Regions from separate parts of the Glutamicibacter sp. NPDC087661 genome, predicted to be linked through region 2. Evidence: riboswitches for the same ligand, from Rfam matches in the RefSeq annotation. Region 2 holds a riboswitch; each other region holds the start of a gene.
The links. A riboswitch is a leader RNA that binds a small molecule or an ion and turns the genes downstream of it on or off. The one in region 2 is predicted to bind S-adenosylmethionine.
Positions count from the first base shown of each region.

Region 1: another riboswitch for S-adenosylmethionine. It lies ahead of ACIOTN_RS15775 (O-acetylhomoserine aminocarboxypropyltransferase/cysteine synthase family protein); the one in region 2 lies ahead of ACIOTN_RS16200 (hypothetical protein).
Region 3: another riboswitch for S-adenosylmethionine. It lies ahead of ACIOTN_RS09830 (methionine ABC transporter ATP-binding protein); the one in region 2 lies ahead of ACIOTN_RS16200 (hypothetical protein).

Region 1 is NZ_JBIUWE010000006.1:124,574-128,731, reverse strand. Features, by position in the region: gene ACIOTN_RS15785 (DUF1852 domain-containing protein) at 1-620, opposite strand, end outside; gene ACIOTN_RS15780 (LysR family transcriptional regulator) at 743-1,684, shown strand; SAM riboswitch class I at 1,913-2,003, shown strand; gene ACIOTN_RS15775 (O-acetylhomoserine aminocarboxypropyltransferase/cysteine synthase family protein) at 2,087-3,388, shown strand; gene ACIOTN_RS15770 (cystathionine gamma-synthase) at 3,388-4,158, shown strand, end outside.
Region 2 is NZ_JBIUWE010000006.1:224,341-228,498, forward strand. Features, by position in the region: gene ACIOTN_RS16180 (APC family permease) at 1-336, opposite strand, end outside; gene ACIOTN_RS16185 (hypothetical protein) at 443-859, opposite strand; gene ACIOTN_RS16190 (helix-turn-helix domain-containing protein) at 996-1,562, opposite strand; gene ACIOTN_RS16195 (DinB family protein) at 1,696-2,283, shown strand; SAM riboswitch class IV at 2,351-2,464, shown strand; gene ACIOTN_RS16200 (hypothetical protein) at 2,480-2,746, shown strand; gene ACIOTN_RS16205 (VIT1/CCC1 transporter family protein) at 2,801-3,904, shown strand; gene ACIOTN_RS16210 (LOG family protein) at 3,968-4,158, opposite strand, start outside.
Region 3 is NZ_JBIUWE010000003.1:113,980-118,137, forward strand. Features, by position in the region: gene ACIOTN_RS09820 (hypothetical protein) at 1-380, shown strand, start outside; gene ACIOTN_RS09825 (WxL protein peptidoglycan domain-containing protein) at 418-1,461, shown strand; SAM riboswitch class I at 1,759-1,849, shown strand; gene ACIOTN_RS09830 (methionine ABC transporter ATP-binding protein) at 1,968-2,987, shown strand; gene ACIOTN_RS09835 (methionine ABC transporter permease) at 2,984-3,679, shown strand; gene ACIOTN_RS09840 (MetQ/NlpA family ABC transporter substrate-binding protein) at 3,709-4,158, shown strand, end outside.

The DNA of each region.
Region 1 (4,158 bases), 100 kb from region 2:
GCGTCGGTCAATGAATTTTCATCTTGCTGGTATTCCAAGCCGAGCACTGGATGGCTGTTGCCGGTGCGGAAGTAGGTCTTGGAAGTCGAGACGCTGATGCAGACCACCGGCAACTGGGCAAAACGCTCACGGTACGCCTGTGAGTTCAAGAAATGCTGGAAGAGCTGCCCATGGAGATCGCCAAAATCCTCCGGAAGCACCGGGGCTCCGCTGTCATTACACGAAGCTGGAAGCACCACGCTGAAGTCGTAATCGCGGACATAAGAAGAAAAATTATTGCCGACCATGCCATGGGACCGAGTACCCATGAGTTTATCCACGATCGTGGTTTCAAGCACTTCTAAAAGTGGAAATTCCTGATCGGTATTATCGGCAGAAAAATGAACATTTGCGGAAATGATTTCCAATTCAAGAGAATAGCGGTCGCCTTGGGGATTATCCCAGTGAGCCAAGGAATTGAACCGGCGGTTGATCATCGTCAGGGCATTGCGCAGGTTCTCTTCACGGCGCTCTCCGCGTGCCAAATTAGCGAAGTTTGTCGTGGTGCGCGAATTTGTCGAAGGGGAATAATTCTCGTCGAATCTTGTGGTGCTAATGCTGAAATTTAATGCGTCTGCCATGATGGCCAATCTGTATTTGGGAGGCCTGGGCAGGCCGAGGGGAAGTCGTTGCGTCAATCATGCAGGGTGATTCTTGATATCAGGTAACTCGATATAACTATGGATTCATATAGACTCGATCTATGGTTCAGGGAACAAATGGCTTGACACTGCAGCAGCTGCGCTATTTCGTGGCGGTGGCCTCCGAGGGATCCATCTCCGCCGCAGCCGACCTGATTTACGTCGCACAGCCCAGCATGTCGGCGGCGATGAAGGAGCTTGAATCACGGGTCGGGCGCACCTTGCTGATGCGCTCGGCCAGGGGAGTGACGCTCACCGCCGAAGGCGCAGAATTCCTCGGCTACGCCCGGCAGGTGCTCGAGCAGGTGGAGCTTCTTGAGCACCGCTACCTCGGGCGCCCCGCCGCGCGGCGGCTGCTGGGCGTCTCGACCCAGCACTACTCCTTTGCGGTGGATGCCTTTGTCCGGATGGTCCAGGCCAGCGGGGCCGAGGAGTACCAGTTTTCGCTGCGCGAGACCCGCACCGAAGAAATCATCGAGGACGTGCGCACGCTACGCAGCGACATCGGGATCCTCTACCGCAACGACTTCAACCGGAAGGTCATCGACAAGCTGCTGCGCGAATCCCGGCTGGTCTTCCACCCGCTGTTCCTGGCCGATCCGCACATCTTCATCTCGCGCAGCAACCCGCTGGCCACCCGGGACCAGGTCACGCTCGAAGACCTCGAAGACCTGCCCCGGCTGACCTTCGACCAGGGCGCGAATAATTCCTTCTACTTCGCCGAGGAGGTGCTCTCCACGCGCTCCAGCCAACGCGAAATCCAGGTCTCCGACCGCGCCACCATCTTCAACCTCATGATCGGCTTGGGCGGGTACACGATCTCCACCGGCATCATCAGCGACGAGCTGGATCCCTCCATCGTGGCCATCCCGCTGGCCATCGAGGAGCGCATCGAGATCGGCTGGATTGACCACGCCGCCATCCCGCTCACCGACCAGGCCCAGCGCTACCTGCAAGAAGTGCGAACGGTGGTCGCCAGCTTCGGGGTAGAAGTGCTCGGCTGAGCCGCCAGCAGCGTAACCGCCGGTCATGGAGCACCGGCGCATCGTCACAAAATTCAGGAGAAACCGCTAAACCATGCGGTTTTTCTCAATTCTGCGCGTCACAAAGTGGTGCCAACCACCGCGTCGTCATGACAAGGCGACGACATATGAAGCGTAGCGGCCTTGTATGAAGCCGGGCGCCGGATATCGCTTGCACCGTTTGCGGCGGATAGCCAACCATGGAAGAACAACCCATCAAGAGCGGCCGAGAGATCTGGCTCGAAGACGCCGCAGCAACCATCGGGAAACCGAAAGGTGCTACCGCCAGGAACGATGGAGCAGTTCCGAACGCGTTTTTGCGTAGCTTCGTGCCGCCGCACGATGCCAATCGGTGCACTCCCTCGCAGACAACGAGGAGGAGCTATGAGCCAAGGAACCGACGCGGTCCACGCCGGATATCGCCCGAGCGGAGACTTCCGCCCGATGTTGCCGCCACTGCACAATTCCGCAGCCTACCAATTCCAGTCCCACGCCGAAGCGATCGAAAAGTTCGCACTGCGCCAGGCCGGCTTCACCTACTCACGCACCGGCAACCCCACCGTCTCGATTCTCGAACAGCGCGTGGCAGCACTGGAAGGCGGAGCCCAAGCGGTAGCCACCGCCACCGGACAGTCTGCGGTTGCCTTGTCCCTGCTGGCCCTGACCCAGGGACCCAAGCACATCGTGGCTTCCTCCTCGCTCTACGGCGGCACCGTGGATCTGTTCACCGACACCTTCGCCGACTTCGGCATCCGCATCAGCTTTGTCGACCAGGCCGATCCGGCCGCCTGGGCCGGGGCCATCGAGGAAGACACCCGGGCCTTCTTCCTAGAGTCCGTCTCCAACCCGCTGTGCACCGTGGCCGACCTGCCCGCCATCGCGGCCATCGCCCACGAACACAACATCCCGGTGGTCGTGGACAACACCCTGGCCACGCCACTGAATATTCGCCCGCTGGATTTGGGTGCCGACATCGTGGTGCACTCAGCCACCAAGGGCCTGGCCGGACACGGCTCGGTACTCGGCGGGATCGTGGTCGACTCGGGGAACTTCGACTTCACCGATGCCGTCCGCTGGCCGCAAATTGCCGCCCCGCGCGTGCGGCTGAACAACACCTCGCTGCTTGAACGCCACGGATCGGCTGCCTACGCGATGCTGGTCCGCTCCAAATTCCTACACGATCTGGGCCCGACCCTGGCTCCGGCCAGCGCCCAGGGGATCCTCGCCGGAATCGAAACCCTGCCGGTGCGCGCCGCCCATGTGCAACGCAGCGTCACCACGCTGATCGATACTCTGGCCTCCCACCCGGGCATTGTGGCCATCCACCACCCGTCGCTGCCCACCCATCCGAGCCACGAGCTGGCCCAACAACTCACGCCCAAGGGCACCGGCTGCGTGGTTGCCATCGAGTTGGCCCACCCGTCGCTGGTCTCCCCGGTAATCGATGGGCTCACGCTGATCTCGCTGGCCGCCAATGTGGGGGACACCCGCACCATGATTTCGCACCCGGCGACCATGACGCACTGCCGGCTCTCCGCACAACAGCTGGCCGACGCCGGCCTGAACACCTCCACCCTGCGCCTGTCGGTCGGGCTGGAAGACCCCGCCGACCTGCTCGCCGACCTCACCCAGGCACTGGATCTGGCATTGGACCAGGCCCTGGCCCCACAAACCCAAGGAGCATGATGACTGGCTTCAACACCCTCGCCGTGCACGCCGGCCAGCACAAGGATCCGCACACCGGGGCGGTCGTGCCCCCGATCTACCAGACCAGCACCTTCATCCAGGACGGCATCAACGTGCTGCGTTCCGGGCATGAATACTCCCGCGGCTCGAACCCCACCCGCGACGGATTCCAAGAGCAGCTCACCGCACTGGAAGGCGGGACCGCCGGATTCGCCTTCGCCTCGGGCATCGCCGCCGAAGACGCGCTGCTGCGCGCGGTGCTGGAACCGGGCGACCACATCATCCTCGGCGCCGACGGCTACGGCGGCACCAACCGGCTGATCTCCAAGCTGCACAGCAAATGGGGGATCACCTCTTCGGCGGTGGACATCACCAGCCTGGATTCGGTGCGCGCCGCGGTGCGCCCGAATACCGCGCTGCTCTGGGTGGAGACTCCCTCCAACCCGCTGCTGGGCATCGCCGACCTGGCCGGCTGGGCGGACATCGCCCGCGAACACGGCGCCCTGCTGGTCGTGGACAATACCTTTGCCACTCCTTATCTGCAGCGCCCGCTGGATTTCGGAGCCCACGCGGTGGTCCACTCCACCACCAAGTACATCGGCGGGCACTCCGATGTGCTCGGCGGGGCCGTCATCGTGGCCGACCACCTCTTCCGCGGCCAATCCCTGGCCGAAGCGGTGGGCTATCAGCAGTTCGCCGGCGGCGCGGTGGCCGGACCGCAGGATTCCTACCTGGCAGCCCGCGGCTTGAAGACCTTGGGCCTGCGCATG
Region 2 (4,158 bases):
CACGATCGCAATGTAGCCGCCGACGATGGCCCACGAACCGGCAAAAGACCAGCGGGCGCCCATGGCGCGCAGCAAGTAGTTGTGCTCACCGCCTGCTTTCGGCATGGCCGCAACGAGTTCGGCATAGGTCAGGCCAACTACCGCCATGATGCCACCGCCAACCAGCATAGCCAGCGTGGCTCCGAACGGGCCGGCGGTGGTAATCCAGTCGCCGGTGAGCACGACCCAGCCAAAGCCGATCATCGCGCCCACGCCTATGGCCAAGGCATCCCAGCGGCCGAGGACCTTCTTGAGGCCTGGTTCTGCGGTGTGGTTCTTCGCGGTTTTTCCTGACATGGCAACCCCTTCTGGAAAGTTGATCAGGATCACACTATGCAAAATCGCGCCAAAGGGTATTGGATGTTTTGACTACATTTCAGGCTATTTTGCCCAAATCGGGAGGCTAGGCCTCGCCGGAGCGCTTCTTGCTGGCTTTCACCAGCGCGCGGTCGACCTCGTGAATGCCCAGGCAGAAGCCTGCGGACATGACCAGCGATTTGATAGTCAGTTCGGAAAGGTCATCAGCTACGTACACCAGCTGGATCGGTCCGGCCAGGACCAGCAGGACACCTGTCCACAGCACATACGCCCACGAGGTGCGCGCCTGCGCCATCACCGGGAAGCGTGCCCGTCGGCGAATCGTCCGCACGCCAATGGTGACAATGACGACGGCCAGAATCGCGGCGCCAATGAAGAAGAAATTGCGTTGGGTGCGGATCCAGGTCAAGGTGGTGCCAATAAGAACGCCGAAAAGTATCGAAGCCCACCAGCTGATACTGCGCAGTTGATCTTGCGCAGCGGTTGGTTCGCCTGTCCTCACGCCTCTCCCATCACTGATTGTCCCGAGCGCCCGGAACAACGCATCGTTCCTAGAATACGCGGTTCATCTCCCCGCAGACGAACGCGCAGCCGCACTGCGCATGCCGTGCCATGGCAGCAAGCGCAAGGGATTGGCGTCATGAGAGGATCAGCGTCCAGGTAACCACGGCAACCTCATCAGAATCGTTTTCCCAGCTATGCGGTTCACGCCCGGGGAAGGTGATCGTATCGCCTGCTTCGAGTTCTACGCGCTGATCAGGCAATACCAGGATGAATTTTCCAGCGATCACGTGCAGCACTTCCAGCTCGCAATCCACCGAATACAGCTCCGCTTCACCGGTGCCCTTGGGCGCAATCTCGGCGCGAATCATCTGCACCCGCTTCTCGCTGCGCGGCGTGACCAGCTGCTCCGTGATGCCGTCACCGCCCAGGGAAACACGGGGTGCCTGCTCCAGTCGGACCAGTTTCGTTTCAGGAACCTCGAAGAGGGTACCGACCTCCATGCCCAGCACTTCGCACAACCGCAAAAGAGTGGAAACCGAAGGGCTGGTCAGGTCGCGCTCCACACGCGAGAGGAAACCCTTGGTCAGTCCGGATAGCTCGGCGACCTGGTCAATGGTCATACGCTGGGTCTGGCGCACCCCGCGCAGCCTCGCACCGATATTGATCGCAGCACCGGTTGGTTCAACTGGCAAGGTTTTCATCGTTTGGCTCCTCGACGTTTTCTGCAGCAACAACCGCAACCACTTTGGCTTCAAGGCCTGCGGGGCAAGTTTACCAATGGTAAACACACCGCGCCCTCTACCGCGAGACTGCAGCGCTCACTAGACTCTGCCCATGGACAGCACCAAGGACAAGCTCTGCGGGTACCTGAACGACGCGCGCGAGAATGCGATCTACAAGGCAGAAGGCCTCGCCGAACACCTGGCACGCACTCCGCTCACCCCCACGGGCACCCATATCCTGGGAGTGCTGCACCATTTGGCGATCAATGAATACGAATATTTCGGCACCTGCCTCAAGCGCAGAGCCGATGACCGCTACGTTCGCGAATTCATTGCACCGCATGATCCCGACGCGGATTTCCTTCCGCCAGCAGATATGGATGCGCAACAGCTGATCGGCCTGTATCGGAAAGCCATCGCCTTCGCCGATGAAGCCATCAGCGACCTGCCCCTGGACTGCCCCGTAGAGGTACCGTGGTGGGGGCCAGCTGGCAAAACCACCTTGGATCACCTGCTCATCCATGCGCTCGCCGAGACCTCCCGGCATGCAGGGCATCTGGATATTATTCGCGAGCAGCTCGATGGCCGTGCTGGCTGGACCGCGCAACTGGATCTGCTGCCCGACTACACCGCGGGGCAATGGGCCGAACAACGCGAGAAGCTGCAGCAACTGGCCAATGCCTTTGCCCCGGGCAGCTGAGCCGCAGTCATATTACGCATTCGGACTTCACCGCGCCCTGCCGCCGGCGGTACCATCGGAAATGTTGCTTCACGAGACGCGGCGCCAAGCTCCGACTGGCCGCGCACCAACCCCAAGTTCATGGGTGGTTCGGATGAGGAAGCGGTCCGCGCACCAACAGGTGCACGGGCAAGAGCTCGCAAGAGAGTTGACCTCCATGGCATATCCGATTCTGCCCGTCATCGACCGCCAGACCGGCCAAGTGCAATTCAAGGCCGAGGGGCGCTGGCGCACCCGCTACGTTGCAGATCCGCTCAGGCTTGAACGGCTCATTGCCCGTTGCGCCCGCAGGCCGACCTATGATCCGGCCACTTCTGAATTGCAGCTGGTGCTGCCGGTAGCCGGAAATCCCGCGGGCAAGAGAATTGCTTTTAGCCTTGCCAAATTCCCAAGTGCAGGAGCCCTGACTAAACTGGGTGGTTGATCCGATCCACGGGTTTCATTGGAAAATCCATGTTCCAGGAGAGTCATCGTCGCGATGCCACAGCACCCAGAAACCGAACCTACCAAAGCGCAGATCCAGCGATGGCGCAAGTATCTCGCAGATGAAGTCGCCGAAGGCTCCATCTACAGGGCCCTCGCGGAAAAGAAAACCGGTCAAGAACGGCAAATCCTGCTGGGCCTTGCAGAGGCGGAAGCCCGCCACGAATCCCACTGGCGCGTCCTGCTCGGCGAGCATTTCAAGGAAGTCCGCCCGTCGCTGCGACGCACCATGCTGCGTTTCCTGGCATTGCATTTCGGTTCGGTCTTCGTGCTGGCCATGGCCCAGCGCTCCGAAAGCAGTTCGCCCTACCGCGACGACAAGGACGCCACCGCGCAGATGGCGGCCGACGAACAGGTCCACGAAGAGGTCGTCCGGGCGCTGGCTACAGCAGGCCGTGCGCGCCTTTCGGGCAACTTCCGCGCTGCGGTCTTCGGCGCCAACGACGGGCTGGTTTCCAACCTGGCGTTGATCATGGGTATCGGTGCGACCGGTGTTTCAGCGACCTTCGTGCTGTTCTCCGGTGTTGCCGGTTTGCTGGCCGGCGCACTGTCCATGGCAGCTGGCGAGTACGTCTCGGTGCGTTCCCAGCGCGAGCTGCTGACCGCCTCGCGACCAACCCAGGTCACGCTGACCGCCGCCCCGAACCTCGATCTGGACGCCAACGAGCTGGTGCTGATCTACAAGGCCCGCGGAATGAGCGATGAAGATGCAGCGCACCGGGCCGCAGAACGCATGGGCCTGTTCACCTGCGATTGCAACCCCGACTTCTCGTTGAACCCGGAAGGCCGCGGCGAAGAACTCGAGAAGGAGCACCAGGAACTGGGGTCGGCCACCGGCGCGGCGGCCACCTCGTTCATCCTTTTCGCTTCCGGCGCGGTCGTGCCGATCCTGCCTTATATCCTTGGGCTCTCCGGCATGACCGCGATCCTCGTCTCGGTAGTCCTGGTAGGCGTGGCCCTGATGATCACCGGAGGGATCGTGGGACTGCTTTCCGGTGCCTCCCCGCTCAAGCGCGGCCTGCGCCAGCTAGCCATCGGCTGGGGCGCAGCGGCCATCACCTACTGCTTGGGCCTGATCTTCGACGTCAGCATCGGATAGCAGCCTGCTGCGATTCGAATGCCGGTACAGCTTTGGCTCTACCGGCATTTTCCATGCCGTGCTCTAGCTGTTCTCCGGCCGCCGGGTACGCCGGCGCAGGGTTTGCATGCTCTGGATGAACTCCATCGCTTCTTCGGCGGTTTCCACCAGAGCAATCTTCTGTTCCATGACACGGTCCTTGGCCAGGGCCTGAAGCAGCGGCCAAGCAGGCAGATCCCTCGTCCAATAGTCCTTGCCGATCAGCACCATCGGCA
Region 3 (4,158 bases), on a different contig from region 2:
ACCTCGGGGCTGCCACCCAGAATGCCGCAGGTTTTACTGCCAACGGCACCCTGCCGACCATCACCGTAAATGACGGCCGCGAAGTTTCCGGAGGCTGGAGCCTGGATGGCAAGGCCACAGACTTCACCGACGGATCCAACGCCTTCGGCGCCAAGGCTCTGGGCTGGACTCCGGCCGGCGCGGGAACCACGGGCGTTGTCAGCCTGGGTGCGGCCGTGGCGCCGGCGACCGGCAATGGCCTGTCAGCTACCGCTCCGCTGGCCTCGGCAACGGGCGCATCCGAAGCCGTTTTGAACACCGGCATCCAGCTGCTGGCACCGGCTGAAGCCGCTGCCGGCAACTACAGCTCGACTCTGACGATCACCGCCATCCAGAAGTAGAGTTCCAGCTTCACCGGCGGCACGCACAGCGTTCCCCGTGGTGCGTGCCGCCACCATTTCTGCCGACCACATTCCCGAGGAAAAGATGTTCCAGCAATACGCCACCCGCAAGAACTTGCGACACCGTGCAACGATCAGTGTGCTCGCGGTAGCCATCGCCACTGCCCTTACGGCGCCGGCTGCTCATGGCGATGACTTGTCGTGGGGCACCAACCCGGGCGGCACAGAAACCCGGTCGAGTTTCGCCTACGATCTCGAGCCCGGGGAACAGGCCCGGGATTCCTTCGAGATCACCAACTACGGGACCGAAGAAATTTCACTGGCCGTCTATCCCGCAGACGGTGCGACCACCAGCAACGGGTCGCTGGAACTCTCCGAGCGAACCGACCTGGCTACTACCGTGGGCGCGTGGATCGAGGTAGACCAAGCTGAAGTAGCCTTGGGACCGGGGGAGAAAACCTCGGTCGAATTCACTGTCGAAATTCCAACGGACGCCGCGCCGGGGGACTATCTGGGTGGCATGGTTTCGTCCTATATCGATACCTCGGCTGGAACCGTGGTGGTCGACCGCCGACTGGCCACGCAGCTGGCTGTCCGAGTCGGTGGCGAGGGAGCAGTCAAGCTGAACGTGTCGGCAGCCAGCGCCCAGGCGCCCATCGCGTGGAACCCGTTCGAACCGGTTGATGCCATCGTGGGCGCAACCGTGGCCAACGAAGGGAATCTGCGGGCCCGGGGCAGCTACACGATCACTGCATCTGGCCCCTTCGGCTGGGGATCCACATCGTCCGAATACCAGCTCGATGAACTGCTACCCGGGTCCATTGTGGCAATCGAACAGCAGCTGCCGGGACTCTGGCCGCTGCTATGGCAGCAGGTCGAAGTTAGAGTGAACGCCGAAGACATCGACTCATTGCCGGCCGGGTTCAGCACAGCTTCGACAACTTTCTGGTCCATCCCAGCCGGATGGATCCTGCTTCTGGTCGCAGTTATTGCGGCATCAATTCTCTTGGGAGTCCGGCGGTCCCGGCGTTGGGAAGCCGACGACGAGCTGGAAGAACCTGTTGCGGTGGAAAGCAACTAGTCCGACTAATGCTGAACGGGTTCGTCGTCGCTCCCAAATCATATGTGCGCAGTCCGTGGCCATTGGCCGCGGACTTAGCAATTTAAAGCTCGGCAATCGATCGCAAGGACGGCATCCAAGTCAATGTTTTGCCGTAATTGCAGTCGTAAATAGTCACAAGATGCTATATGACGTGGAAAATGACGCGAATCAAGGACACGGAAACACGTCACGGGGTTTCATGACGTTTTGCTGACTTCACGCTTGGTCACAAATTATTCCGTGCTCGACACTGAAGTTGTTCAAGATATTGAACGCCACCCATCCAGAGCGACCGAGAGACCTGGCTCGTTGACGTCGCAGCAACCACCCGAATCGCGGGACGGTGCTACCGCCAGGACCGATGGAGCAGTGGCTGCCACCGGGCCACGCCAAGCCGCGAGCCGGCGCAACTTCGGCCCCGGGCAGTGCCTCACGGTGCAACAGCCAAGGAGAATTATGGAGCGCATCGCCCAGGAGCATGCAGCATGATCGAGATCAAGGACCTGCATAAGCACTACGACACCGCGCAGGGGCGCATCGAGGTGCTCAAGGGGATCGACCTGTCGGTGCCCGAAGGCTCGATCACGGCCGTGGTCGGCCCTTCCGGGGCCGGGAAATCGACCTTGTCCCACTGCATCTCGCTGCTGGAGAAGCCCAGCAGCGGGCAGATCCTCGTCGACGGCAAGGACCTCGGCGCGCTGTCGGGCAAGGCCCTGCGCTCCGAACGCCGCGCCATCGGCACGATCTTCCAGAACTCGGCCCTGCTGAGCCGGCTGAGCGTCGCCGAGAACGTGGCCCTTCCGCTGCGGAACCTCGGGGTGGTTCACCATGAAATGCAGCAACGGGTGGCCCAGCTGCTGGACCGGGTAGGGCTGCTGGAAAAAGCGAACGCCTATCCCGGGCAACTTTCCGGCGGGCAACGGCAGCGCGTCGGCATCGCCCGGGCCCTGGCCCTGCGCCCGCGGCTGCTGCTCTCCGACGAAGCCACCTCGGGCCTGGACCCCGAATCCACCCACCAGGTGCTGGGGCTGCTGGATTCGTTGCGCAGCGACCTGGGACTGTCCATCATCCTGATCACCCATGAGATGGATGTGGTGCGGCATGTGGCTGACGAGGTCGCCCAGCTCGCCGGTGGACGCATTGCCGAGCACGGAGCCCTGCATGAGCTGGTGGCATCCCCGGGTTCGGAGACCGGGGCGAAGCTGCTGCCGCTGCGGGCCGAGGACCTGCCGGCAGGCTTCGACTACGCAGTGACGGTGGCCTACCGCAAAGACCGGGTCGATCCCGGCTGGATCTCGCGTCTGGGCATCGAACACGGGATCGCGGTGGCCCTGTTGGGCGGCGCCGTCGAGGCGCACCATGAGGGGACCTTGGGCCGCGTGCGCTTGGGCGTGCGGGGCGCAGCCCCTGAGTACCTGATCCGGTTGCTGGACGGGTGGGGCCTGCAAACCGACCCAAGCAGCCTTGCCCGCAACAACCACGAACTGGTGGAGGCCAACGCATGAGAATCCCCTTTGAAAGCGCAGCGGTGGGCACCGACACTCCGTGGCAGCAATTGCCCGAGTTGATGCTGCCGGCCTACGGCCAGACGTGGGCCATGGTCGGAATCGTCATGGCCCTGGTCATCAGCCTCGGAGGACTGATGGGCATCGCGCTGTACAACACCGATCGGCAGGGGCTCTTCCCTCGGGCGCGCCTGCATGCGGTGCTCAGCTGGATCGCCAACATGGGACGCTCCTTGCCGTTCTTGGTGCTGATGGCAGCGATCATCCCCTTCACCAAATGGGTCACCGGCACCACCATCGGCATTGCGGCGGCCGCCGTGCCCATGACCATTGCCGGCATCCCGTTCTTCGCCCGGCTGGTGCAGAACGCGCTGAACGACCTGCCCAGGCACAACCTGGCCGTAGGGCTGGTGACCGGCGGTTCGACCGCGCAAATCATCGGCACCACCCAGATCCGCGAGGCGCTGCCGGCCCTGGCCTCGGCTATCACGCTGAACACCATCTCGATGATCGAGTACTCGGCCATCGCCGGAACCATCGGGGCCGGCGGCATCGGCTATCTCGCTGTGACCTACGGCTACCAGCGCTTCGACATGAACGTCATGCTGGCGACCATCGTGGTGCTGATCCTGACCGTGCAAATTGTCCAATTCCTCGGCGACCGCATCGCCCGCGCCCTGGCGCGTCCCTGAATACCATCGACGAACGAACGAGCGAGACCATGACTACACCGCACGCCGGGCACGACCACGGCTTCACGCTGCGCAAGAACCGCAATGCCCTTCCCTGGACCATCGCCGCCCTCGCGGCCGTGGCCGCCCTCATCCTCGGTGTGCTGCTGGGCCAGCAGCGCTCCGCCCCTGCCGCTGCTTCGGCCGCCGGAAGCCAGACGAAGTTCACCGTGCACTTCGAACCGGCCATGGCCGGCGAGGAGAAGATCCTGGATTTCGTGGCGCAGGAGATCGCCCCGGACTACGGCATCGAAATCGAGAAGGTCGGGCTTCAGGATCCGATCCAGGCCAACCAGGCGGTGGCCAGCGGCCAATTCGATGCCACGATTTTCGAGCACCAGTGGTACATGGAGCAGTCCGCGGAGGCCGCCGGGGTTGAGCTGGAACCCACGGTGGAGCTCTTCCAGTGGGGTTTCGGGCTCTATTCGAACCATTACGAC